3 regions of the Pseudomonas sp. NPDC089422 genome follow, and region 3 is predicted to be linked to each of the others. Evidence: predicted binding sites of a transcription regulator. Region 3 holds the regulator's gene; each other region holds the start of a gene.
The links. Region 3 encodes FliA, which starts transcription of late flagellar genes. Its sites were predicted from a motif close to CTAAAGTTTNNNNNNNNNNNGCCGNTAA; they were not measured.
Positions count from the first base shown of each region.

Region 1: ACIPZ8_RS20080 (methyl-accepting chemotaxis protein) is a predicted target of FliA. The motif match lies at 5,177-5,204, and genes of this name have one in related genera.
Region 2: ACIPZ8_RS04890 (methyl-accepting chemotaxis protein) is a predicted target of FliA. The motif match lies at 2,659-2,686, and genes of this name have one in related genera.

Region 1 covers NZ_JBIVHW010000010.1:221,712-229,613, reverse strand. The annotation lists gene ACIPZ8_RS20095 (type I secretion system permease/ATPase) at 1-1,410, shown strand, start outside; gene ACIPZ8_RS20090 (HlyD family type I secretion periplasmic adaptor subunit) at 1,420-2,772, shown strand; gene ACIPZ8_RS20085 (tRNA-uridine aminocarboxypropyltransferase) at 2,789-3,388, opposite strand; gene ACIPZ8_RS20080 (methyl-accepting chemotaxis protein) at 3,543-5,108, opposite strand; gene ACIPZ8_RS20075 (LysR family transcriptional regulator) at 5,241-6,134, opposite strand; gene speB (agmatinase) at 6,360-7,310, shown strand; gene ACIPZ8_RS20065 (sodium:solute symporter) at 7,443-7,902, shown strand, end outside.
Region 2 covers NZ_JBIVHW010000002.1:267,744-275,645, forward strand. The annotation lists partial or broken gene ACIPZ8_RS04885 (methyl-accepting chemotaxis protein) at 1-614, opposite strand, end outside; gene ACIPZ8_RS04890 (methyl-accepting chemotaxis protein) at 689-2,605, opposite strand; gene ACIPZ8_RS04895 (16S rRNA (uracil(1498)-N(3))-methyltransferase) at 2,708-3,415, opposite strand; gene tatC (twin-arginine translocase subunit TatC) at 3,412-4,203, opposite strand; gene tatB (Sec-independent protein translocase protein TatB) at 4,200-4,577, opposite strand; gene ACIPZ8_RS04910 (twin-arginine translocase TatA/TatE family subunit) at 4,581-4,853, opposite strand; gene ACIPZ8_RS04915 (phosphoribosyl-ATP diphosphatase) at 4,878-5,213, opposite strand; gene hisI (phosphoribosyl-AMP cyclohydrolase) at 5,215-5,607, opposite strand; gene ubiB (ubiquinone biosynthesis regulatory protein kinase UbiB) at 5,680-7,302, opposite strand; gene ACIPZ8_RS04930 (SCP2 domain-containing protein) at 7,299-7,902, opposite strand, start outside.
Region 3 covers NZ_JBIVHW010000005.1:253,761-261,662, reverse strand. The annotation lists gene flhF (flagellar biosynthesis protein FlhF) at 1-1,022, shown strand, start outside; gene fleN (flagellar synthesis regulator FleN) at 1,116-1,949, shown strand; gene fliA (RNA polymerase sigma factor FliA) at 1,946-2,686, shown strand; gene ACIPZ8_RS11860 (chemotaxis response regulator CheY) at 2,794-3,168, shown strand; gene ACIPZ8_RS11855 (protein phosphatase CheZ) at 3,187-3,975, shown strand; gene ACIPZ8_RS11850 (chemotaxis protein CheA) at 3,988-6,198, shown strand; gene ACIPZ8_RS11845 (chemotaxis response regulator protein-glutamate methylesterase) at 6,247-7,371, shown strand; gene ACIPZ8_RS11840 (flagellar motor protein) at 7,371-7,902, shown strand, end outside.

The DNA of each region.
Region 1 (7,902 bases), on a different contig from region 3:
ACCGGCATGGCCATGAAGGCCAAGCCCGCCACCATCGGTGGTTTCGCCCAGAGCATCCACGACTTCCAGGGCCTGCGTGAATTTCTCACCGCCGTTACCCTGACCAGCATCATCGACCTGCCCTTCGTGGCCCTGATGCTGCTGGTGATCGGCCTGCTCGGTGGCTGGCTGGTACTGATCCCGCTGATCGCCTTCCCGCTGGCCGTGGGTTTTGCCCTGATCATCCAGGCCCGCCTGCGCGACACCGTGCAGAAAAGCCTGAGCCTCGGTGCCGTGCGCCAGGCCTTGCTGATCGAAACCCTGGGCGGGCTGGAAACCCTCAAAGCCTGCGGCGCCGAAAGCGAACGCCAGTATCAGTGGGAGCACACCAACGCCGCCATCGCCCGCCTCGATGCCCACGCCCGCAACCTGTCCTCGCTGGCCAGCAACGGCACGCTGTTCATCCAGCAGTTCTGCGGCATGGCGACCATCGTTGCCGGGGTGTACAGCATCATCGCCGGCAACCTCAGCGTCGGTGCCCTGGTCGCCAGCTACATGCTCGGCAGCCGGGTGCTCGCCCCGCTCGGCCAGATCGCCGGGCTGATCACTCGCTACCAACAGGCGCAGCTGACCATGCGCAGCACCGACGCGCTGATGGCCCTGCCTCAGGAGCGTCAGCTCGATCAACAGGCGCTGGAGCACACCACGCTTAAAGGCGCCCTGGCCCTGAGCCATGTCAGCTTCCGCTACCCGGGGCAGACCAGCCCGGCGCTGCAGGATGTGAACCTGGCCATTACCCCTGGCGAACGTATCGGCATCATCGGCCGCAGCGGCTCGGGCAAGAGCACCCTCGGGCGCCTGCTGATGGGGTTCCATCACCCCGACGAAGGTCAGGTGCTGCTCGACAACCTCGACCTGCGCCAGCTGGACATCGCCGACCTGCGCAGCCAGATCGGCTACGTGGCCCACGACCTGCCACTGCTGGCTGGCAGCCTGCGCGACAACCTGACCCTGGGCGCGCGCCACATCAGCGATGCGCGCATGCTCGAAGTGGCCGAACTGACCGGCGTCAGCGAACTGGCCCGGCAACACCCGAACGGTTTCGACCGCCCGGTGGGCGAGCGCGGCCAGTTGCTCTCCGGCGGCCAGCGCCAGGCGGTGCTGCTGGCTCGCGCGCTGCTGCTGGAGCCGCCGATCCTGATCCTCGACGAACCCACCAGCCACATGGACAACAGCAGCGAAGAGCAACTGCGCCAGCGCCTGCTGAGTTGGGTGCCGGGCAAGACCGTGCTGCTGGTCACCCACCGCACTTCGATGCTCAGCCTGGTCGACCGGCTGGTGGTGCTCGACAACGGCAAGATCGTCGCCGACGGGCCGAAGGATGCGGTTGTCGACGCCCTGCGCAAGGGCCGTATCGGCTCGGCCCTGTAGGAGCTCACCATGCCTCTCATGCAAAGCGTACGCAGCAGCCATGGCGCCGACAAACGGGCCGAACGCGACTACATGCCGGAACTGGCCGGCGCCACCTTGCAGGACTCGCCGCGCCTGTCGCGCCTGACCGTGTGGCTGGCCGCGGCGCTGCTGCTGGTGGCGCTGGTCTGGGCCAGCCTGGCGGTGCTCGACGAAGTGACGGTCGGTGAAGGCAAGGCGATCCCGTCAAGCAAGGTACAGGTGGTGCAGAACCTCGAAGGCGGTATCGTCACCGAGATCTTCGTGCGTGAAGGCCAGATGGTCGAGAAAGGCGCTACCCTGCTGCGCCTGGACGACACCCGGTTCAAGTCCAACAAAGGCGAAAGCGAAGCCGACCGCTATGCCCTGACCGCCCAGGTCGAGCGCCTGTCGGCGGAAGCCGAAGGCCGCCCGTTCGTGCTCTCGGACGAAGTGCGCGCCAAGGCGCCCCAGGTCGCCGAAGACGAGATCGCCCTGTACGGCTCGCGCCAACGGCGCCTGGCCAGCGAAAAACAGACCCTCAACGAACAGCTGCGGCAGAAGAACCAGGAGCTCGCCGAGTTCCGCTCCAAGGTCGATCAGTACCGCTCGGCCGTGGCGCTGTTGCAGCAGGAGACGGACATGTCGGCGCCGCTGGTGAGCAAAGGCGCCATTTCCCCGGTGGAGATCCTGCGCCTCAAGCAACGCACCGTGGAAGCCCGCGGCCAGCTCAATGCCACCAGCCTGGCCATCCCCCGCGCCGAGGCGGCGATCGCCGAGATCAAGAGCAAGATCGAAGAGTCCGATGCCAGTTTCCGCTCGGACGCGGCCAAGGAACTGAATGACAAGCGCACCGAGCTGTCCAAGATCACCGCCACCAGCATCGCCATCGACGACCGGGTCAACCGTACCACCGTCGTGTCACCAGTGCGCGGCATCGTCAAGCTGCTCAAGGTCAATACCATCGGTGGCGTGGTGCAGCCCGGCAGCGATCTGGTGGAGATCGTGCCGATCGAGGACAACTTGCTGATCGAGGCCAAGGTGCGCCCGCAGGACGTGGCCTTCCTGCACCCGGGGCAACCGGCGATGGTCAAGTTCAGTGCCTATGACTACACCATCTACGGCGGGCTCAAGGCCAAGCTGGAACTGATCAGCGCCGACACCGTCACCGATGACAAAGGCAATGCGTTCTACCTGATCCAGGTGCGGACCGAGAAGAACCACCTGGGTGGAGACAACAAGCCGTTGCTTATCATCCCCGGGATGGTGGCCACGGTGGATATCATCACCGGGCAGAAGAGTGTGCTGGATTATCTGCTCAAGCCGGTGCTCAAGGCACGGACCGAGGCACTGAGGGAAAGGTGAGTATCCTGTGCTGGCCTCAGCCTTTACCATGATTTCGGTTGAAGGTCTCGGCGCCCATGGCCTTGATCTGCCCTTCGATCAATACCTCGAACGGTTTCAGCAAATCATCGAAGTTCGATGGCTGCTCCATCACGTTCAACGCTTGCACCACTGCCTCGATGGTCGATACCGCCCCCGGCTCCGGCGCCTTGCGCAAGCGGTAGCGTGAGGGTGCCACTTGCGCCAGTGTCACCCTGGGCAGCGCCTCCAGCAGCGGGTTCAGGTACAGCAACTTGCGTGCCTTGCGCCAGGTGCCGTCGGGGACGATCAACATCAACGGCTTGTCGTCCGTTTCGCCGTAGGCTGTCAGCGCTTGTGCCTGCTCGCCGGGGAACAGCAGTACGGGACGATAGCCTGGAGTCGCCAACAGCTCGGCAAGATCAGCGAACACTTCGCCAACCCGCAGCTCGGCATTGACCAGGCCCAAGGCAGCCAGGCGTGCGGTATTGAGCGCGTGTGCGGTCTCACTGGGGTGCTGCAGCAGGACCACGCGGGTGCGGCTGTCGAGGCTGGGGATCAGTGGGCAGAGGCAATGGTCGAGCGGGCGCTGGCAGCGCTCGCAGCGGGGTCTGGGCATGGGGTTCTCCGTTGGTGGGAGAATTTTGCCACAGGCCGGAAGTTTGGGCCCGCTTTGCGGGCCATCGCCGGCAAGCGCGGCTCCCACAGGTTAGGAGCCGCGCTTGTCGTGGCGATGAACCGCGGCGATGGGCTGCGAAGCAGCCCCAACGGCCTCAACGGTTAAACCGCTCTGCCAGGCTATGCAGGTACTCGGCCATCCGCTCCAGGTCCTGGCTGATCTCGGCCCCCTGCTTGGCCTGCCCTGCGCTCTGGTCGCACAGCTGGGCAATGCGCACGATCTGCTGGTTGATGTCCTCGGCCACATGGCTCTGCTGCTCCGACGCCGTGGCCATCTGCTGGCTCATGCCGGTGATGCGGCTGACCGCCTGGGCGATCCCGGCCAGCGCTGCCTGCACCGCCTCGACGCTGTGCACGCTGTCCCGCGAGATCTGCTCGCCGCGGCTTGCGGTGCTCACCGCCCGCTCGGCGCCGGCACGCAGCGAGGCGATGATCTGGTGGATCTCGTCGGTGGAAGAGCGTGTGCGCTGAGCCAGCGAGCGCACCTCGTCGGCGACCACGGCAAAGCCCCTGCCCTGCTCGCCGGCCCGGGCCGCCTCGATGGCGGCGTTGAGCGCCAGCAGGTTGGTCTGCTCGGCAATCGAAGTGATCACATCGACCACGCTGCCGATCGACTGGGTCTGCTCGGCCAGGGCGTTGACCGCCTGGCCGATGTCGTTGACTGCCTCGCTCATGCTGCCCATGGCCTTCAGGCTCTGCTGCGCCAGCTCGCTGCCTTGCTGGGCCAGCTGGTCGGCATCACCTGCAGCATGGGCGGTGCTTTGCACGTTGTGGGTGACCTCCTGGATGGTCGCGGCCATCTGCGCGATGGCCGTGGCCGACTGGTCGGTCTCGCTGCGCTGACGGTCGAGCATCTGTGCCTGGGCATCGGACAAGTCGGCCGATTGCGCGGCGCGCGACTTCACCCCGACGCCGGCATCCACCAGGCGGGTGAGCGCGGTCTGCAGGCGCGCCTCTTCGCTGATGATGGCCAGGTCCAGCTGGCCCTGCAGGCCAGGGTTGTCACTGTAGGTCAGGGCCACCAGGGGACTGGTGAACGCCTTGGGGTGTTCGTCGAGGGTGCGCCGGATCGCCCGATCCTGCCGCTGTTCGATCAGGTACCAGGCCACCAGCAAGCTGGCCATCAACAGGCCCAGCGCCGCGTAGGGTGGTAGCCAGAGGTAACCGGCAGCCGCCAGCAGCCCCGCGCCGATCAATGGCCCGCCACGGCCCAGGCCGCGCCCGAACCGGGCCGCCCAGGGCGCCGGGGACTTGCCTGCGCGCAGGCGCGCGTAAAGTGCCTCGGCACGGCGGATCTGCTCGCAGGTCGGTACCGAGCGCACCGACTCGTAGCCGCTGATACGGCCATTTTCGTAGATCGCCGTGACATAGGCGCTGACCCAGTAGTAATCGCCGTTCTTGGCGCGGTTCTTGACCACGCCCATCCAGGGTTTGCCTTGCTTGATGGTCTCCCACATATGCCCGAAAACCGCCGCAGGCATGTCGGGATGACGCACCAGATTGTGCGGCTGGCCGACCAGTTCGTCATAGGTGAAGCCGCTGATCGCCACGAAGGCATCGTTGCAGTAGGTGATGCGGCTGTTGAGGTCCGTGGTGGAAATCAGGCGCTGATCGCCGGAAAAAGTTCTTTCGTGCTCAGTGACGGGCAAGTTCATGCGCATCTTGAACGGTCCTTCGAAGATGGGAGTTAGGATCAGCGCAACTAAATATCTAGCAGAGCGTGGGGAGGTTAGCGGCCAAAAGGAAAATTAATTTAGAGCACCCAGTCGGATTGTCCTACAAAAGTGTAACCGTCAACCGACATACAACTGGCTCTTGAGCAAGTCCCGGAATGTTTGAATCAGCGGCTCACGACTACGCCCCCTGCGGATGATCAACGAGAAAGGCGCCTGATAACCGAAAGTGGCCGGCGATAGCACCCTGAGGTCACCCTTGTCGACCCAAGCCTGGGCGTAGTGCTCCGGCAGGTAGCCAATGTAGGCGCCCGAGAGAATCAGGATCAGTTGCGCCTCCATGCTCTCCACCGTGGCCGCACTGTGCTTGAAGCCATGCCTGGCCAGTTCGGCCTGGCTCCAGTAGCCCCGCCCCACCATGCGCTGCTGGGTCACAACCTGCTCGGGGATGCGCCGCTCGGCGAACAACGGGTGGCGACTGCTGCAGTACAGCCAATGCTGCTCGCGGTAAAGCGGCTGATAAAGCAAGCCACTCATGCGCGAGGAAAACGCACCTATGGCCAGGTCCAGACGGTTGTCCTGCACACCGAGCTGCAGCTCGTAGGGGCTGGACACCGACAGGTGCAGGTGCACCGCCGGGTGTTCCTGGCTATAGGCCCCGATGGCCTCGGCCAAGGGCAGAGCCTGATCGCCTACGGTGGAGTCGATCACGCCGAGGTTGAGGGTGCCGCGCAATTCACCCTTGAGCGCTGCGGCGTACTGTTCGAAACCATCCAGCTCGGCCAGCAGGCGCAGCGTCTCCTGGTGGAACAGCTCGCCCTTGCTGGTCAGGCTGAAGCCGCCGCGGCCGCGGTGGCACAAGACGATACCCAAGGTGCCTTCGAGCTGGCTCATGTAGGTACTGATGGCCGAGGTCGACAGGTTGAGCTCGCGCTGGGCATTGGCGAACCCCTGGTGGCGCACCACGCTGACGAAGATGCGCAGCAGTTTCAGGTCGGGCAAGGTCGAGGCCATGATGCAACGGTTCCGCAGGGGTATTGGCGCGCAGTCTAACCGCTCCTGCCGCCTTTAGTTCAGAAATTCCTGAAGTAAGTATTTGCCGGTAGCGATTCTTTCCACGCACTACCTTGCGCAGACTTGGCCGAAATGTCCCTGCCCGCCAGCGTATCCAGACTTCAAAGGCGTGCGGCGGCACAGGTTCGAACAAACAGAACAATCGACCGACTGATGAGGCCCACCGTGGACAAAGTTCTCCACCAACCACTGGGCGGCAACGAAATGCCGCGTTTCGGCGGCATCGCCACCATGCTCCGTCTCCCCCACCTGCAAAGTGCCCAAGGCCTGGACGCCGCGTTCATCGGCGTACCGCTGGACATCGGCACCTCGCTGCGCTCCGGCACCCGTTTCGGCCCGCGCCAGATCCGCGCCGAATCGGTGATGATCCGCCCGTACAACATGGCCACCGGTGCCGCCCCGTTCGACTCGCTGTCGGTGGCCGACATCGGTGACGTGGCGATCAACACCTTCAACCTGCTCGACGCCGTGCGCATCATCGAAGAAGCCTACGACGAGATCCTCGAACACAACGTCATCCCGATGACCCTGGGTGGCGACCACACCATCACCCTGCCGATCCTGCGCGCCCTGCACAAGAAGCACGGCAAGATCGGCCTGGTGCACATCGACGCCCACGCTGACGTCAACGACCACATGTTCGGCGAGAAGATCGCCCACGGCACTACCTTCCGCCGCGCCGTGGAAGAAGGCCTGCTCGATTGCGACCGTGTGGTGCAGATCGGCCTGCGCGCCCAGGGCTATACCGCCGACGACTTCAACTGGAGCCGCCGTCAGGGCTTCCGCGTGGTGCAGGCCGAAGAGTGCTGGCACAAGTCGCTGGAACCGCTGATGGCCGAAGTACGCGAAAAGGTCGGCGGTGGCCCGGTGTACCTGTCGTTCGACATCGACGGCATCGACCCGGCCTGGGCCCCAGGCACCGGCACCCCGGAAATTGGCGGCTTGACCACCATCCAGGCGATGGAGATCATTCGCGGCTGCCACGGCCTGGACCTGATCGGCTGTGACCTGGTCGAAGTCTCCCCGCCTTACGACACCACCGGCAATACCTCGCTGCTCGGCGCCAACCTGCTGTTCGAGATGCTCTGCGTGCTGCCGGGCGTCGTGCGTCGCTGATACCGCTGCACCCCGGCAGGAGCCATGAGGGAGGGCCATAGAGGCCCGCCAACACAAGACAAGACCGCCGGGCGCCGTGAACACGCCTGGGCGGTCGATCTCGCCATAATAAAGATAATCGGGAGACCCCCAATGGCCTTGGACATCATTGTTGTAATGATCTATACCGTCGGCATGCTAGGGCTGGGCTGGTATGGCATGCGGCGCGCGAAAACCCAGGAAGACTACCTGGTGGCCGGGCGTAACCTCGGCCCGACCCTGTACATGGGCACCATGGCTACCACCGTGCTCGGCGGCGCCTCCACCGTCGGCACCGTACGCCTCGGCTACGTCCACGGCATCTCTGGTTTCTGGCTGTGCGCAGCCCTGGGCCTGGGCATTATCGCCCTCAACCTGTTCCTCGCCAAACCGTTGCTGCGCCTGAAGATCTTCACCGTCACCCAGGTGCTGGAACGCCGTTACAACCCCATGGCCCGCCAGGCCAGCGCGGCCATCATGCTGGCCTATGCGCTGATGATCGGCGTGACCTCGACCCTGGCCATGGCCACCGTCCTGCAAGTGCTGCTCGACCTGCCGTTCTGGGCGTCGCTGC
Region 2 (7,902 bases), on a different contig from region 3:
TTGGCGGAGTCAACATGCCGGCTGAGGGTGTCCATCAAGCCCAGAACGGCGCCTTGCTGGTTGTCGCCTGGCATCTTCAGCAGGGCCTGTGTCTGCAGATCATCGACGACGGAATTCAGTTTCGCTTCCTGCGCCTGCATGGCCGTACGCAGCTGCGTGCGACTGCTGACCGTGTTCTGCAGGGCGGTGAAAGCATCACGCATTCGCTGCAGCAGTTGCAGCTTCTGCGTCAGCATCTGCCGCGACTCATCGACGTTGCTGCGTTGCTGAAGGGTCGTCAGCAGGCTTTCCAGTTGCCCGAGGATCTGCACGATCTGCGCCTTGCTGGCGTCATCGGCCAGCACACGATAGGTGATGCGCTCGGCGCGCAGGTCTTTGACCAGGTCGTTGATCCGGCCGATTTCGCTGAGTTGTTCCGAGCGGGTGATGGCGCCGTCGAGGGCACGCCAGCCGCTGACCGTGGTGGCCAGGGTGAGCGCGAGGACCACGGCGAAGCCCAGGGCGAGTTTGGCGCCGACACTGATGTTGCCGAGCCTGTGATTGAGGTAGCCGAACATGGCAGGTCTCCGTCCAGTTGATGGGGATGGGGTGCTGGCGTAATGCCGGCATCCCATCCCTGCCAATCGGCGGAGGGCTTGTAGGACTTGACCTGAAAATTATGTAGGAAAATTCAGCACAGATAGAAGCATCAGAGCCTGAATCGTCCGACCAACCCTTGCAGGTGGGTGCCCAGGCGGGCCAGTTCGACGCTGGAGCTGGCGGTCTCCTCACTCGCCGCCGACGTCTGGTCGGAGATATCGCGAACATTCATCACGCTGCGGTTGATCTCTTCGGCGGTAGCACTCTGCTGTTCGGCTGCCGTGGCGATCTGCTGGTTCATGGCCTGGATCGACGACACGGTGTGGGTGATGGTTTCCAGCGAACTGCCAGCGCGGCGGGTCAGTTCGACGCTGCTGTCGGTCAGCTGACGGCTGGCGTCCATCACGCTGGCCACGCGCTGGGTGCCGCTTTGCAGGCCGGCGATCAGCTCTTCGATTTCTTCGGTGGATTGCTGGGTGCGCTGGGCCAGGCTGCGCACCTCGTCAGCGACCACCGCAAAGCCGCGCCCGGCCTCACCCGCACGCGCCGCTTCGATGGCGGCATTGAGTGCCAGCAGGTTGGTCTGTTGGGCCACCGACTTGATCACGTCGAGCACACTGCCGATCTTGTCGCTTTCGGCCTTGAGCTGGTTCATCGCTTCGCTGGAGTTGACCACTTCACTGGCCAGGCGCTCGATCTGCGCGACCGCCTCGCTGACCACCCGATCGCCCTCGCGTGCCTGCTGGTCGGCCATTGCCGCAGCCTCCGAGGCCTGCTCGGCGTTGCGTGCCACTTCGTGCACGGTGGCGGCCATCTCGTTCATCGCGGTCGCGACCTGGTCGGTCTCGACCTTTTGATTGTTGACCCCGGAGCTAGTCTGCTCGGTGACTGCCGACAATTCTTCGGCGGCGCTGGCGATCTGCGTGACGCCATCGCCGATGCCGCCGATCAGCTCGCGCAGGCCCTGGGTCATGCGCTGCATGCTGGCTTGCAGCTGGCCAAGTTCGTCGCGGCGGGTCGAATGCAGGTCCTGGCGCAGGTCGCCGTTGGCCACGCGCTCGGCGGCAGCCAAGGTCTGGCGCAGGGGGATGATGATCTGCCGGGTTATGGCCCAGGCTGCGAGCAGGCCCAGTACCAAGGCCAGGGCGGTGGCACCGCCGAGCATGACTTTGGCCTGGGCAGTGCCGGCATCGCGCACTTCGGTCTGCGAAACGGTCATTGCCTCACTGGTCTGCAACAGCACCGTGCCCTGGTCAGCCATGCGCTGCAGCGCCTGCTCGCTGGTGCTTTGGGCGTTGCCGAACTGGGTTACCGCATCGCGGTAAGCGGCCAGCGCGGTGGCCGAGTCGTCGAGGCTGGCGGCATATTCGGCCGGCAGCCTGGCGGGCAGTGCCTTGAGCTCGGCCAGCGCCTGGTCGATGGCCTGCAGCGCGGTCTGCTGGTAGTCCGCGTTGCCGCTATAGGTGTAGCCACGTACCTGGAAGCGTGCCTGCTGCACCAGCACGCTGACGTCCACGGCATGCTGGTACTGGCTGATGTCGCCACCCTGCAGCAGGCGCTGCTGCACCCGGCTGATCAGCTCGACCGCCTTGTCGGCGCTGTCACCCAGCACACCGCGAGCGGCGTCGCGGCGTTGACCGGCTTGCTTGAGCTCGTTGAAGGCCTGCTGGTACTGGCTGACTGCGGCCTGCTGCTGTTGCAGGCGCTGGCGGTCGGTGGGTTGCTCGATCTGCCCGAGCATGAAGGTGATCTGGCGCTCCAGATTGCCCAGGGCCTTTTCCAGCTCGCCGATGGCCGCATCGTTGCGGTCGCGCTGGTAGTGCTGGCGGGCGATGCGCAGCTCCTGGGTGTACTGGTGGATCACCGAAATGTTGCCCAGCTTGTCACCGCGCTCGGTGACGCTGTTCAGGCCCTGCCAACCGGTAAAGGTGATGGCCAGAGTCAGCAACAGCACCAGGCCGAAGCCCAGCCCCAGCTTGCGATTGACGCTTACATTCCCGAGCGATTGGGAAAACCATTGGTACATGTTCGACTCCCCGGCAACGTGGCAGCACAGATTTTTTGTTGTGTTGCCAAACACCATCGGCTTGCGCCGGGGAAACTTGATAGCAAAAAGCTGACCCGGCTGTCAGAAAATCCTCGAAAGCAGGGCAGTCACGGCGGTTTCCACGCGCAGAATGCGATCACCCAGCTGAACAGGTGCCAGGCCAGCCTTGCCGAACAGGTCGACTTCGTAAGGGATCCAGCCGCCTTCGGGGCCGATGGCCAGGGTTACCGGGCCTTCAACCGCACGCGGGCAGGCCGGGTAGGGGCCGGGGTGGCCGACCAGGCCGAGGGTGCCGTCGGCGATGGCTGGCAGGCGGTCTTCGACGAACGGTTTGAAGCGTTTTTCGATGATCACCTCGGGCAGCACCGTGTCACGGGCCTGCTCCAGGCCGAGGATCAGGTTCTCGCGGATGGCTTCTGGGTGGAGAAAGGGCGTTTGCCAGAAGCTTTTCTCAACCTTGTAGCTGTTGACCAGAATCAGCCGCGGCACGCCCAGGGTCGCCACGGTCTGGAACAGCCGGCGCAGCATCTTCGGTCGCGGCACGGCCAGCACCAGGGTCAGCGGCAGCTTGGCCGGTGGCTGCTGGTCGAAAGCCACCTCCAGTTCGGCTTCATGCTGTGCCAGGCGCAGCACTGTGGCCTTGCCCATCAGGCCGTTGATGCGGCCTACGCGCAGCGTGTCACCCACGGCGACACGGTGGATGTCCTGCATGTGGGTGAAGCGCCGATCAGCGAGAACGACGCGGTCGGCCGAGACAAAGTCGGCCTCTTCAAGGAGTAACAGGTTCACGGCTGGGTCGCTGGCGGCTGGTCGTTGTGGTCGTTGGTGGCTTCGTCTTCAGCATGGCTGCGCTTGCGGATCAGGCTGCCGCACAGCACGCCGATTTCGAACAGCAGCCACATCGGCACGGCGAGCAGCGTCTGCGAGAAGATGTCCGGCGGGGTGAGGATCATGCCGACCACGAAGCAGCCGATGATCACGTACGGGCGGACCTTCTTCAGGTACTTCACGTCGACCACGCCGATCCACACCAGCAGCACCACGGCCACCGGGATCTCGAAGGCAACGCCGAAGGCGAAGAACAGGGTCATGACGAAATCGAGGTAGGCGGTGATGTCGGTCATCATCGCCACGCCTTCCGGAGTGGCTTTGGCGAAGAAGCTGAACATCAGCGGGAACACCAGGAAGTAGGCGAAAGCCATGCCGGCGTAGAACAGCAGGATGCTCGACACCAGCAGCGGAATGGCGATGCGCTTTTCATGGCGGTACAGTCCGGGTGCGATGAAGCCCCAGATCTGCTGAAGGATGAACGGGATCGCCAGGAACAGCGAAACGATCATGGTCAGCTTGAACGGCGTGAGGAACGGCGAGGCCACATCGGTGGCGATCATCGTCGCGTTGGCCGGCAAGTGTTCGCGCAGCGGCGCCGACACCAGGGTGTAGATCTGCTGGGCGAAGGAGAACAGCCCGGCAAAGATCAGGAAGATGACCGCCACGCAGCGCAGCAGGCGGGTGCGCAGTTCGGTCAGGTGCGAAACCAGCGGCATCGGCTGGTCGTGTTCCGGATTTTCGCTCATGGGGCTCGCGGCGGTTGAGGCGGTTCAGAGGGTGCGGTCGGGGCGGCAGGTTGCTCTACCGGCCTGGCTTCAAGCCCGGCAGGTGGCTGCACGCTGGCTGTGGTCACCGGCGGCTGCGCGGGTGGCGTCAGCGGGTTGAGGATGCGCTTGGCTTCCTCTTCCATCTGCAGGATGTGCTCGTTATGCAGCTGGCGGCGGATGTCGTCGGCACCGATTTCGCGCTCGACCTCCATCTTGATCGCATTGAAGCTGCGTTTCAGCCGCCCGATCCACAGCCCCGCAGTACGCGCGGCGCCAGGCAGGCGCTCGGGGCCGAGCACCAGCAGGGCGACCAGGCCGACGAGCAGCAGCTCGCTGAAGCTGATGCCGAACATGGGTCAGTCTTTCCGCTGCGGCTCTTGGACCGGCTGGGCCTGGCCCTCGATGGTGTGGCCTTGCTGCGGCTGGGCGGTGTTCTGTACTGGCGGCACAGGCTGGGCGGGCGGCGGGGTCTGCTCGGCCGGCTTGTTCTCTTCTTCGCTCATGGCCTTGCGGAAGCCCTTGATCGACTCGCCCAGGTCGCTGCCGAAGTTCTTCAGCTTCTTGGTGCCGAAGACCAGGACCACAACGACCAGCAGGACGATCCAGTGTTTCCAGTCAAAAATACCCATGGTGCTCTCCTAAATGCGGTTTGCTCAGGCCGATGGCTGACGCGCGGCCTTTTCATCGTGCCCGGAAAGCCCGAAACGGCGCTCCAGTTCATCAAGCACGGCTTGTGGATGCTGGCCCAGCGCGCTGAGCATGACCAGGCTATGGAACCACAAGTCTGCGGTTTCATAGATGACATCACTGTAATCCTTGCTCACGGCGGCGTCTTTGGCCGCGATGATGGTCTCGACGGACTCTTCGCCGAGCTTTTCGAGGATCTTGTTCAGGCCCTTGTGGTACAGGCTGGCCACGTAGGAGCTGTCGGGAGCCGCTTGCTTGCGCTCTTCGAGCACTTCGGCCAGGCGGTTGAGGGTATCGCTCATGTCAGTGTCCTGCGCTGTAGATGGCATCCGGGTCTTTCAGAACCGGGTCGACGGTGTTCCACTGGCCGTCCTCGAAGACGCGATAGAAGCAGCTTTCGCGGCCGGTGTGGCAGGCGATATGGCCCAGTTGCTCGACCATCAGGATGATCACGTCGGCATCGCAGTCCAGCCGCATTTCATGGAGCTTCTGCACATGGCCGGACTCTTCGCCCTTGCGCCACAGCTTGCCACGGGAACGCGACCAGTAGATGGCGCGTTGCTCGGCAGCGGTCAGCGCCAGCGATTCGCGGTTCATCCAGGCCATCATCAGCACGCGTCCGGTCTTGTGGTCCTGGGCGATCGCCGGTACCAGGCCGTCGCTGTTCCACTTGATCTCGTCCAGCCAGTCTTTCATCGTCGACTCCAAAGCGGGCCCGCTCCTGTGCCGGGCCCTTTGCGCTAGTGTGCCAGCCAGCAGCGCGGCTGGCTATTGGCGCACGATCAGGTAGAGGCCGGCTGCCAGCATCAGCCAGGCCGGCCAAGCGCCAGGCGCCGCCAGGCTGGCGGCCTCGGCGGCACCGGCGGCCAGTACCGCACCGCCACCGAGCAGGCCGGCACCGAGCAGGCGCAGCGCCCAACGGTCGCCCTGGCGCCGGCGTTCCGGCAGCTGCGGGTCTTCCAGGTGTGGCTGCGACAGGCGTTCGAGCAGGTCGCGGGCCATGCCAGCCAGGTGCGGAAGCTGCTCGACTTGGCCATGAATGTTACCGAATACGGCCTTGGGGCTCATGCGGTCGCGCATCCAGCGCTCAAGGAACGGCTTGGCGGTGCTCCACAGGTCCAGGTCGGGGTAGAGCTGGCGGCCCAGGCCTTCGATGTTGAGCAGGGTCTTCTGCAACAGCACCAGCTGCGGCTGGACCTCCATGTTGAAGCGCCGAGCGGTCTGGAACAGGCGCATCAGCACCTGGCCGAAGGAAATATCCTTTAACGGTTTTTCGAAGATCGGCTCGCACACGGTGCGGATCGCCGCTTCGAATTCATTGACCTTGGTATGCGCCGGTACCCAGCCCGAGTCGATGTGCAGCTGGGCAACGCGGCGGTAGTCGCGCTTGAAGAAGGCGATCAGGTTGCGCGCCAGGTAGTCCTGGTCCTCGGCGGTGAGGCTGCCGACGATGCCGCAGTCGATGGCGATGTACTGCGGGCTCCACGGTTTCACCGTGCTGACGAAGATGTTGCCCGGGTGCATGTCGGCATGGAAGAAGCTGTCGCGGAACACCTGGGTGAAGAACACTTCGACGCCACGCTCGGCGAGCATCTTCATGTCGGTGCGCTGGTCGGCGAGGGTGGCCATGTCGGTGACCGGCACGCCGTAGATGCGCTCCATCACCAGCACTTTCGGGCGGCACAGGTCCCAGTACACCTGGGGCACGTACATCAGCTCGGAGCCTTCGAAGTTGCGCCGCAACTGGCTGGCGTTGGCGGCTTCGCGCAGCAGGTCGAGTTCGTCGTAGATGGTCTTCTCGTAGTCACCGACGATTTCCACCGGGTGCAGGCGGCGGGCATCGGCCGAGGCGCGTTCGGCGGCCTTGGCGATCAGGAACAGCCAGGCCAGGTCCTGGGCGATGACCGGCTTCAGGCCGGGGCGAACCACCTTGACCACCACCTCTTCGCCACTCTTGAGGCGGGCGGCGTGCACCTGCGCGACCGAGGCCGAGGCCAGTGGCTCGACGTCGAAGCGGCTGAACACTTCGCCGACCTTGGCGCCGAGCTGATCTTCGATCATCGCCACGGCTTTTTGCGGGTCGAACGGCGGCACGCGGTCCTGCAGCAACATCAGTTCGTCGGCGATGTCGGTGGGCAGCAGGTCGCGGCGGGTGGACAGCAACTGGCCGAACTTGATGAAGATCGGCCCCAGGTCCTGCAGCGCCAGGCGCAGGCGCGCCCCGCGGCTGAGCTCGGAGGGCTTGCGCGGCAGCCAGCGCCAAGGCATCAGCAGGCGCAGGCTGGCCAGCCACCAGGGCAGCAGGGGTTGTTCGAACAACAGGTCATCGAGACGGTAGCGGATCACCACGCGCTGGATGCGAAAAAGACGGCGGACGGCGAGCAGCTTCATGCGTTATCGCTGGTATCAAGGGATCGGGAGAGGCGCAGCAGGCGCGCCTCGAGGCGTTCGATATCGAGTTTGAGGGTGTCGAGCTCGCTGAAGGCGGCTTCGGCTTCGCGCTTGCCCACCAGGGTGCGTGATTCCTCGGCCAGGTATTCCGACAGATTCTGGCTGAAGCGTGCCAGGCCCTGACGGGTCCAGCGCGCGCGCAGGCGAATGTGGCCGGCGAGCATTGCCGTGGCGACCGGGCCGAGCCAGCGCTGCAGCTCGTGTTCCCAGTCCAGTTCCAGGTCCTGCAGTATGCCGAACAGGTCAAGCAGCACGGCACTGTCGCCGTGCAGTTCGACTTGCGGGCTGTGCAGCACGGCAGTCTTGTCCCTGGCAACGGCCAATTGCACCAGGCTGCCAGCCGGGGCGCGCAGGCTGCAGTCGACCTCACCCTCCCAGTGGGCGGCGAGCATCAGGCCTTCTTCATCGGGCAGGATGAACAACTGCAGGGCCGGTTGGCGGCAGTCGATCTCGATGACCTTGCCTTCCAGCGCGGCCAGCCGCGGCAAGGCCGTGCTGTCCATGCGCAGGACGCGGTTCAGGCCATGTTCGGCACTGGCG
Region 3 (7,902 bases):
CGCTGACCGCCGCCGAGCCATTGATCGAAGCGCATGTCGATGCCCCGGCAGCGGCTGCCGCGCCTGCTCCGGCCCCGGTCGACCCGCGCCTGTTCGACGCCATGCGCTCGGAGCTGTCGGGCCTGCGTGAGCTGCTCGAAGTGCAGCTCGGCTCGTTGGCCTGGAACCAGCTGCAGGGCAGCAAACCGGCCCAGGCCAACCTCTGGCGTCGCCTGCAGCGCATTGGCCTGTCCGGCCCGATCGCCCGCGAACTGCTCGACCTCACCAATGGCATCGAAGAGCCGCGCCAGGCCTGGCGCATGCTGCTGGCGCACCTGGCACGGATGATCGAAGTGCCGCAGGTCGAACCGATCGAAGAGGGCGGCGTGATCGCCATGGTCGGCCCGGCCGGCATGGGCAAGACCACCACCCTGGCCAAGCTGGCAGCGCGTTACGTGCTCAAGTACGGCCCGCAGAACCTGGCCCTGGTGAGCATGGACAGTTTCCGCATCGGTGCCCAGGAGCAGCTCAAGACCCTGGGGCGCATCCTCAACGTACCGGTGACCTACGTCGATCCGGGCCAGTCGTTGGCCGCCGCGCTGGAGCCGCTGCTGCGCAAGCGCGTGGTGCTGATCGATACCGCCGGCCTGCAAGCCAGCGACCCGGCCCTGCGCATGCAGCTGGAAACCCTGGCCGGCCGTGGCATTGCCGCGAAGAACTACCTGGTGCTGGCCACCACCAGCCAGAAGCAGGTGCTGACCGCTGCCTACCACAGCTACAAGCGCTGCGGCCTGGCCGGATGCATCCTGACCAAACTCGATGAAACGGCGAGCCTCGGCGACGTGCTGAGCCTGGCCATCAGTCATGAACTGCCCGTGGCCTACCTCACCGACGGCCCGCGCATTCCTGACGACCTGCACCTGCCGCGCCCGCACCAGCTGGTGACCCGCGCGGTGAACGTGCAGCTGCAGGACGAGCCCAGCGAAGAGGCGATGGCCGACATGTTCGCTGATCTCTACCACAACCCGCGGCGCGCAGGTTGAGGATGAAGCGTATGCAAAGTACCTACATTCCGGGGTTGGCAGTGCTACCCCGCGTGTGGCTTGGGTCCAAGCGAGACAAGGTAAACAACGAACATGGGTAGCATGCATCCCGTACAGGTGATCGCCGTCACCGGTGGCAAAGGTGGCGTCGGCAAGACTAACGTTTCAGTGAACCTGTCCCTGGCGCTGGCCGAACTCGGCCGCCGGGTGATGTTGCTGGACGCCGACCTTGGCCTGGCCAATGTCGACGTATTGCTTGGCCTCACCCCGAAACGCACCCTGGCCGATGTCATCGAGGGGCGCTGCGAGCTGCGTGATGTGCTGTTGCAGGGGCCTGGCGGTGTGCGCATCGTGCCGGCCGCCTCCGGCACCCAGAGCATGGTGCACCTGGCCCCGGCCCAGCATGCCGGGCTGATACAGGCCTTCAGCGAGATCGGCGACAACCTCGACGTGCTGGTGATCGACACCGCTGCGGGTATCGGTGACTCGGTAGTCAGCTTCGTGCGCGCGGCGCAGGAAGTGCTGCTGGTGGTGTGCGACGAGCCAACCTCGATCACCGACGCCTACGCGCTGATCAAACTGCTCAATCGCGACTACGGCATGAACCGTTTCCGTGTGCTGGCCAACATGGCGCAGAGCCCGCAGGAAGGGCGCAACCTGTTCGCCAAGTTGACCAAGGTCACCGACCGCTTCCTTGACGTCGCCCTGCAATACGTCGGCGCCGTGCCGTATGACGAGAGCGTGCGCAAGGCGGTGCAGAAACAGCGCGCGGTGTACGAGGCTTTCCCTCGCTCCAAGTGTGCCCTGGCCTTCAAGGCCATCGCGCAGAAGGTCGACAGCTGGCCGCTGCCGGCCAACCCGCGCGGCCACCTTGAGTTCTTTGTCGAGCGCCTGGTGCAACCCACCAGCGCAGGACCTGTGCTATGAACGCGAGCGGCTTCAAGATGTACAGCAAGGCGTCGAAAGACGCCCAGTTCGAGCTGGTGGAACGCTACGCGCCGCTGGTCAAGCGCATCGCCTACCACTTGCTGGCACGCCTGCCGGCCAACGTCCAGGTCGAGGACCTGATCCAGGCCGGCATGATCGGCCTGCTGGAAGTGGCCAACAAGTACGACGCCAGCAAGGGCGCCAGCTTCGAAACCTACGCCGGCATCCGCATCCGCGGGGCGATGCTCGACGAGGTCCGCAAGGGCGATTGGGCACCGCGTTCGGTGCACCGCAATACGCGCATGGTCAGTGACGCGATGCGCGCCGTGGAAGCAAGAACGGGCCGCGACGCTAAAGATCATGAAGTTGCTGCCGAACTCCAATTGAGTCTCGATGATTACTACGGGATCCTGAACGATACCTTGGGCAGCCGCCTGTTCAGTTTCGACGACCTGTTGCAGGACGGCGAGCACGAAGGGTTGCACGAGGACGGCGCCAGTGGCCAGGTCGAGCCGTCGCGCGATCTGGAGGACGAGCGCTTCCAGGCTGCCCTGACCGATGCGATCGCCAACCTTCCGGAGCGTGAGCGCCTGGTGCTGGCGCTGTACTACGACGAAGAGCTGAACCTCAAGGAAATCGGTGAGGTGCTGGGGGTCAGCGAATCGCGTGTCAGCCAGTTGCACAGCCAGTGTGCCGCGCGCCTGCGCAGCCGCCTGGGGGAATGGCGGGCGCGTTGAGCCAAGGGTCGTTGCAGTCGTTTTCTACGTTGTACCGAATTGAATGAATACGCGTGCTCGGGGCCGAGCGCGTTTGAGACTGCTTGGAGGTCTACTTGAACAAAGATATGAAAATCCTCATCGTTGACGACTTTTCGACGATGCGGCGGATCATCAAGAACCTGTTGCGTGACCTGGGCTACACCAACACCGATGAAGCCGATGACGGCACCACCGCGCTGCCGATGCTCGAAAGCGGCCATTACGACTTCCTGGTGACTGACTGGAACATGCCTGGCATGACCGGTATCGACCTGCTGCGCAAGGTCCGTGCCCACGATCGCCTGAAGACCATGCCGGTGCTGATGGTGACCGCCGAAGCCAAGCGCGACCAGATCATCGAAGCGGCCCAGGCCGGCGTCAATGGTTACGTGGTCAAGCCGTTCACCGCCCAGGTGCTCAAAGAAAAGATCGAGAAGATCTTCGAACGCGTCAACGGCTGAGTCACGTCAGGGGGCGCCATGGAATCAACACAGACGTCTTTGGGGGAGTTCGAGTCGACCCTGAAGAAACATGCTCAGGAGCTGGTCGAGAGCCTGGAACGGGGCCGTTTCGGCGACGCGGTGCAGCTGATTCATCAGCTCAACCAGACCCGCGACCGTGGCCTGTACCAGGAAGTCGGCAAGCTCACCCGTGAACTGCACAGCGCGATCGTCAGCTTTCAGATCGACCCGCGCATGCCGCAGGCCGAGGAAGTCTCGCAGATCACCGACGCCACCGAGCGCCTGTCCTACGTGGTCAAGCTCACCGAGGGCGCTGCCAACCGCACCATGGACCTGGTGGAGGAGAGCACGCCGGTGCTCAACGAGCTGGCAGCCGAGGCGCAAGGCCTGAGCGTCGACTGGCAGCGCTTCATGCGCCGCGAAGTCGCAGCGCCGGAGTTCCGCGACCTGGTCAAGCGCGTCGACAGTTTCCTGACGCTCAGCGCCGAGGGTAACCGCAAGGTCGCCGGCCACCTCAACGACATTCTGCTGGCCCAGGACTATCAGGACCTGACCGGCCAGGTGATCAAGCGCGTGACGGCGCTGGTCACCGAAGTGGAAAGCAATCTGCTCAAGCTCGTGCTGATGGCCAGTCAGGTCGACCGTTTTGCCGGTATCGAACATGACCACCAGCAGCTGCGCGCTGAAAAAGATCAAGAAAAACATCCGACTCGGGGTGAAGGTCCGCAGATTCATGCCGATAAGCGTGAAGACGTTGTGTCCGGTCAGGACGACGTCGACGATCTGCTGTCCAGCCTGGGTTTTTAAGGAGCACGTTTAATGAGCTTCGGCGCCGATGAAGAAATCCTTCAGGATTTCCTGGTAGAAGCCGGCGAAATTCTTGAGCAACTGTCCGAGCAACTGGTCGAGCTGGAAAGCCGGCCCGACGATGCCGACCTGCTCAATGCGATCTTTCGCGGTTTCCACACTGTAAAAGGGGGCGCCGGCTTCCTTCAGCTGAACGAGCTGGTGGAATGCTGCCACATTGCCGAGAACGTGTTCGACATCCTGCGCAAAGGTGAGCGCCGGGTCGACGCGGAACTGATGGATGTGGTGCTCGAAGCACTGGACACGGTCAACAGCATGTTCGGCCAGGTGCGTGAGCGCAGCGAAGTGACCCCGGCCACGCCGGAGCTGCTGGCGGCCCTGTCGCGCCTGGCGGAACCTGCCAGCGCCGACGCCCCGGCAGCGGTGGTCGAAGCTGCGCCGGAGCCGGTGGCTGCCGAGGCGGACATTACCGACACCGAGTTCGAGCAGCTGCTCGACTCGCTCGACGCGGTCAAGGCCGAAGCGGCCGCAGCCGAAGAACAGCTGCAGGGCGAGACCCTGGGCGGCGCGGGTGACGACATCACCGACGCCGAGTTCGAATCGCTGCTCGATCAATTGCATGGCAAGGGCCAGTTCTCGCCCGAAGTGGCCGCCACCGAAGCGCTGGTCGATGGCAGTGCGCCGGTGAGCGACGAGATCACCGACGAAGAATTCGAGTCGTTGCTGGACCAGTTGCACGGCAAGGGCACCTTCCAGGCCGATGCCTTGCCGGCTGCCACCGCTGCAGTGGAAAACGTTGTCGCACCCGCCAGCAGTGACGAGATCACCGAGCACGAGTTCGAAGCGTTGCTCGACCAGTTGCACGGCAAGGGCAAGTTTTCCGGTGAAACCGATGCTGCCGAAGCGCCTGTCGCCGTGGCTGCGCCGGTTGTCGCCAAGGCCGAAAGCACACCGGTCGCCCGGCCAGCCCCGGCTGCGGCTGCTGCGGCCGCTGCCAAACCTGCCGCGCCTGCCCGCAGCCCGGCCCCGGCCGCGGAAAAGCCTGCCAGCGAAGCGGAAACCACCGTGCGTGTCGACACTGCGCGCCTGGACGAGATCATGAACATGGTCGGCGAGCTGGTGCTGGTGCGTAACCGCCTGGTGCGCCTGGGCCTGAACAGCGGCGACGAGGCCATGTCCAAGGCCGTGTCCAACCTCGACGTGGTCACCGCCGACCTGCAGACCGCGGTGATGAAGACCCGCATGCAGCCGATCAAGAAAGTCTTCGGCCGCTTCCCGCGCCTGGTCCGCGACCTGGCTCGGCAACTGAAGAAAGAGATCAACCTGGAGCTGGTCGGTGAAGAGACCGACCTCGACAAGAACCTCGTCGAGGCCCTGGCCGACCCGCTGGTGCACCTGGTGCGCAACGCGGTCGACCACGGTGTCGAGATGCCGGACGAGCGTGAAGCCTCCGGCAAGGCCCGGACCGGCCGTGTGGTGCTGTCGGCCGAGCAGGAAGGCGACCACATCCTGCTGTCGATCTCCGACGACGGCAAGGGCATGGACCCGAACATCCTGCGCGCCAAGGCCGTGGAAAAGGGCCTGATGGACAAGGACGCCGCCGACCGCCTGAGCGAGTCGGACTGCTACAACCTGATCTTCGCCCCGGGCTTCTCGACCAAGACCGAGATTTCCGACGTGTCCGGCCGCGGCGTCGGCATGGACGTGGTGAAGACCAAGATTTCCCAGCTCAACGGCTCGATCAACATCTTCTCGGCCAAGGGCCAGGGCTCGAAGATCGTCATCAAGGTGCCGCTGACCCTGGCGATCATGCCGACCCTGATGGTGATGCTGGGCAACCAGGCGTTCGCTTTCCCGCTGGTCAACGTCAACGAGATCTTCCACCTCGACCTGTCGCGCACCAACGTGGTCGACGGCCAGGAAGTGGTGATCGTGCGCGACAAGGCGCTGCCGCTGTTCTACCTCAAGCGCTGGCTGGTTCAGGGCCAGGTGCACGAGGAGCAGCGCGAGGGCCATGTGGTGATCCTGTCGGTCGGTACCCAGCGTATCGGCTTCGTGGTCGACCAGCTGGTGGGCCAGGAAGAGGTGGTGATCAAGCCGCTGGGCAAGATGCTGCAGGGCACCCCGGGCATGTCCGGCGCCACCATCACCGGTGACGGCCGCATCGCGCTGATTCTCGACGTGCCGAGCATGCTCAAGCGTTACGCGGCACGGCGTATCTGATTTTCGGCGGCGCACCCTGGCGGGTTGCGCCGCCTATATGGAGTGTTTATGGCAGTCAAGGTCCTGGTGGTGGATGATTCCGGTTTCTTCCGCCGCCGCGTTTCGGAAATCCTCTCGGCGGACCCGACGATCCAGGTGGTCGGCACCGCGACCAACGGCAGGGAAGCGATCGACCAGGCACTGGCGCTCAAACCCGATGTCATCACCATGGACTACGAAATGCCCATGATGGATGGCATCACCGCAGTGCGGCACATCATGCAGCGCTGCCCGACGCCAGTGTTGATGTTCTCCTCGCTGACCCATGAAGGTGCCCGCGTCACCCTCGACGCGCTGGATGCCGGTGCGGTGGACTACCTGCCGAAGAACTTTGAAGACATCTCGCGCAACCCGGAGAAGGTCAAGCAGCTGCTGTGCGAGAAGGTGCATACCCTCTCGCGCAGCAACCGCCGTTTCGGCGGTTACAGCAGCCACGCGCCGCTCACCGCTCCGGCACCGGCCAGCAGCCATGCACCCGCCAGCAGCCTGGCCAGCGCCGCGCCGGTGCGGCCTGCCGCGCCTGCCCGTGCGGCGGCACCGGCACCGGCGCATGCCCCGGCACCCAAGCGCAAGCCTTACAAGCTGGTGGCGATCGGTACCTCCACCGGCGGCCCGGTGGCCCTGCAGCGGGTGCTGACGCAGCTGCCGGCGAGCTTCCCGGCACCGATCGTGCTGATCCAGCACATGCCCGCGGCCTTCACCAAAGCATTCGCCGAACGCCTCGACAAGCTGTGCAAGATCAGCGTCAAGGAAGCCGAGGACGGCGACATGCTGCGCCCGGGCCTGGCGCTGCTGGCCCCGGGCGGCAAGCAGATGATGATCGACGGCCGTGGCACGGTGAAGATCCTGCCGGGCGACGAGCGCCTGAACTACAAGCCGTGCGTGGATATCACCTTCGGCTCGGCGGCCAAGTCCTACGGCGACAAGGTGCTGTCGGTGGTGCTCACCGGCATGGGCGCCGATGGCCGTGAAGGCGCGCGCCTGCTCAAGCAGGGCGGCAGTACCGTGTGGGCCCAGGATGAGGCCAGCTGTGTGATCTACGGCATGCCCATGGCCATCGTCAAAGCCAACCTGGCGGACGCGGTGTACAGCCTGGATGAAATCGGCAAACACCTGGTCGAGGCTTGTGTCTGATGGATGTGCTCAGCCTGATTGGCCTGATCCTGGCGTTCGTCGCCATCGTCGGTGGCAACTTCCTTGAAGGTGGCCATGTCGGTGCCTTGCTCAATGGCCCGGCGGGCCTGATCGTGCTTGGCGGCACCCTGGCGGCGGCACTGTTGCAGTCGCCGCTGTCGGCGTTCAAGCGCGCGTTGCAGATCCTGCGCTGGATCTTCTTCCCGCCGCGGGTCGACCTGGCCGGTGGTATCGACCGGGTGGTCAACTGGAGCCTGACGGCGCGCAAGGAGGGCCTGCTCGGCCTGGAAGGCGTGGCCGATGCCGAGCCCGACCCGTACGCCCGCAAGGGCCTGCAACTGCTGGTCGATGGTGCCGAGCCGGAATCGATTCGCAGCATCCTCGAAGTCGACTTTCTGACCCAGGAAAGCCGTGATATCCAGGCCGCCAAGGTGTTCGAGAGCATGGGCGGCTACGCCCCGACCATCGGCATCATCGGTGCGGTCATGGGCCTGATCCACGTCATGGGCAACCTGGCCGACCCGTCTCAGC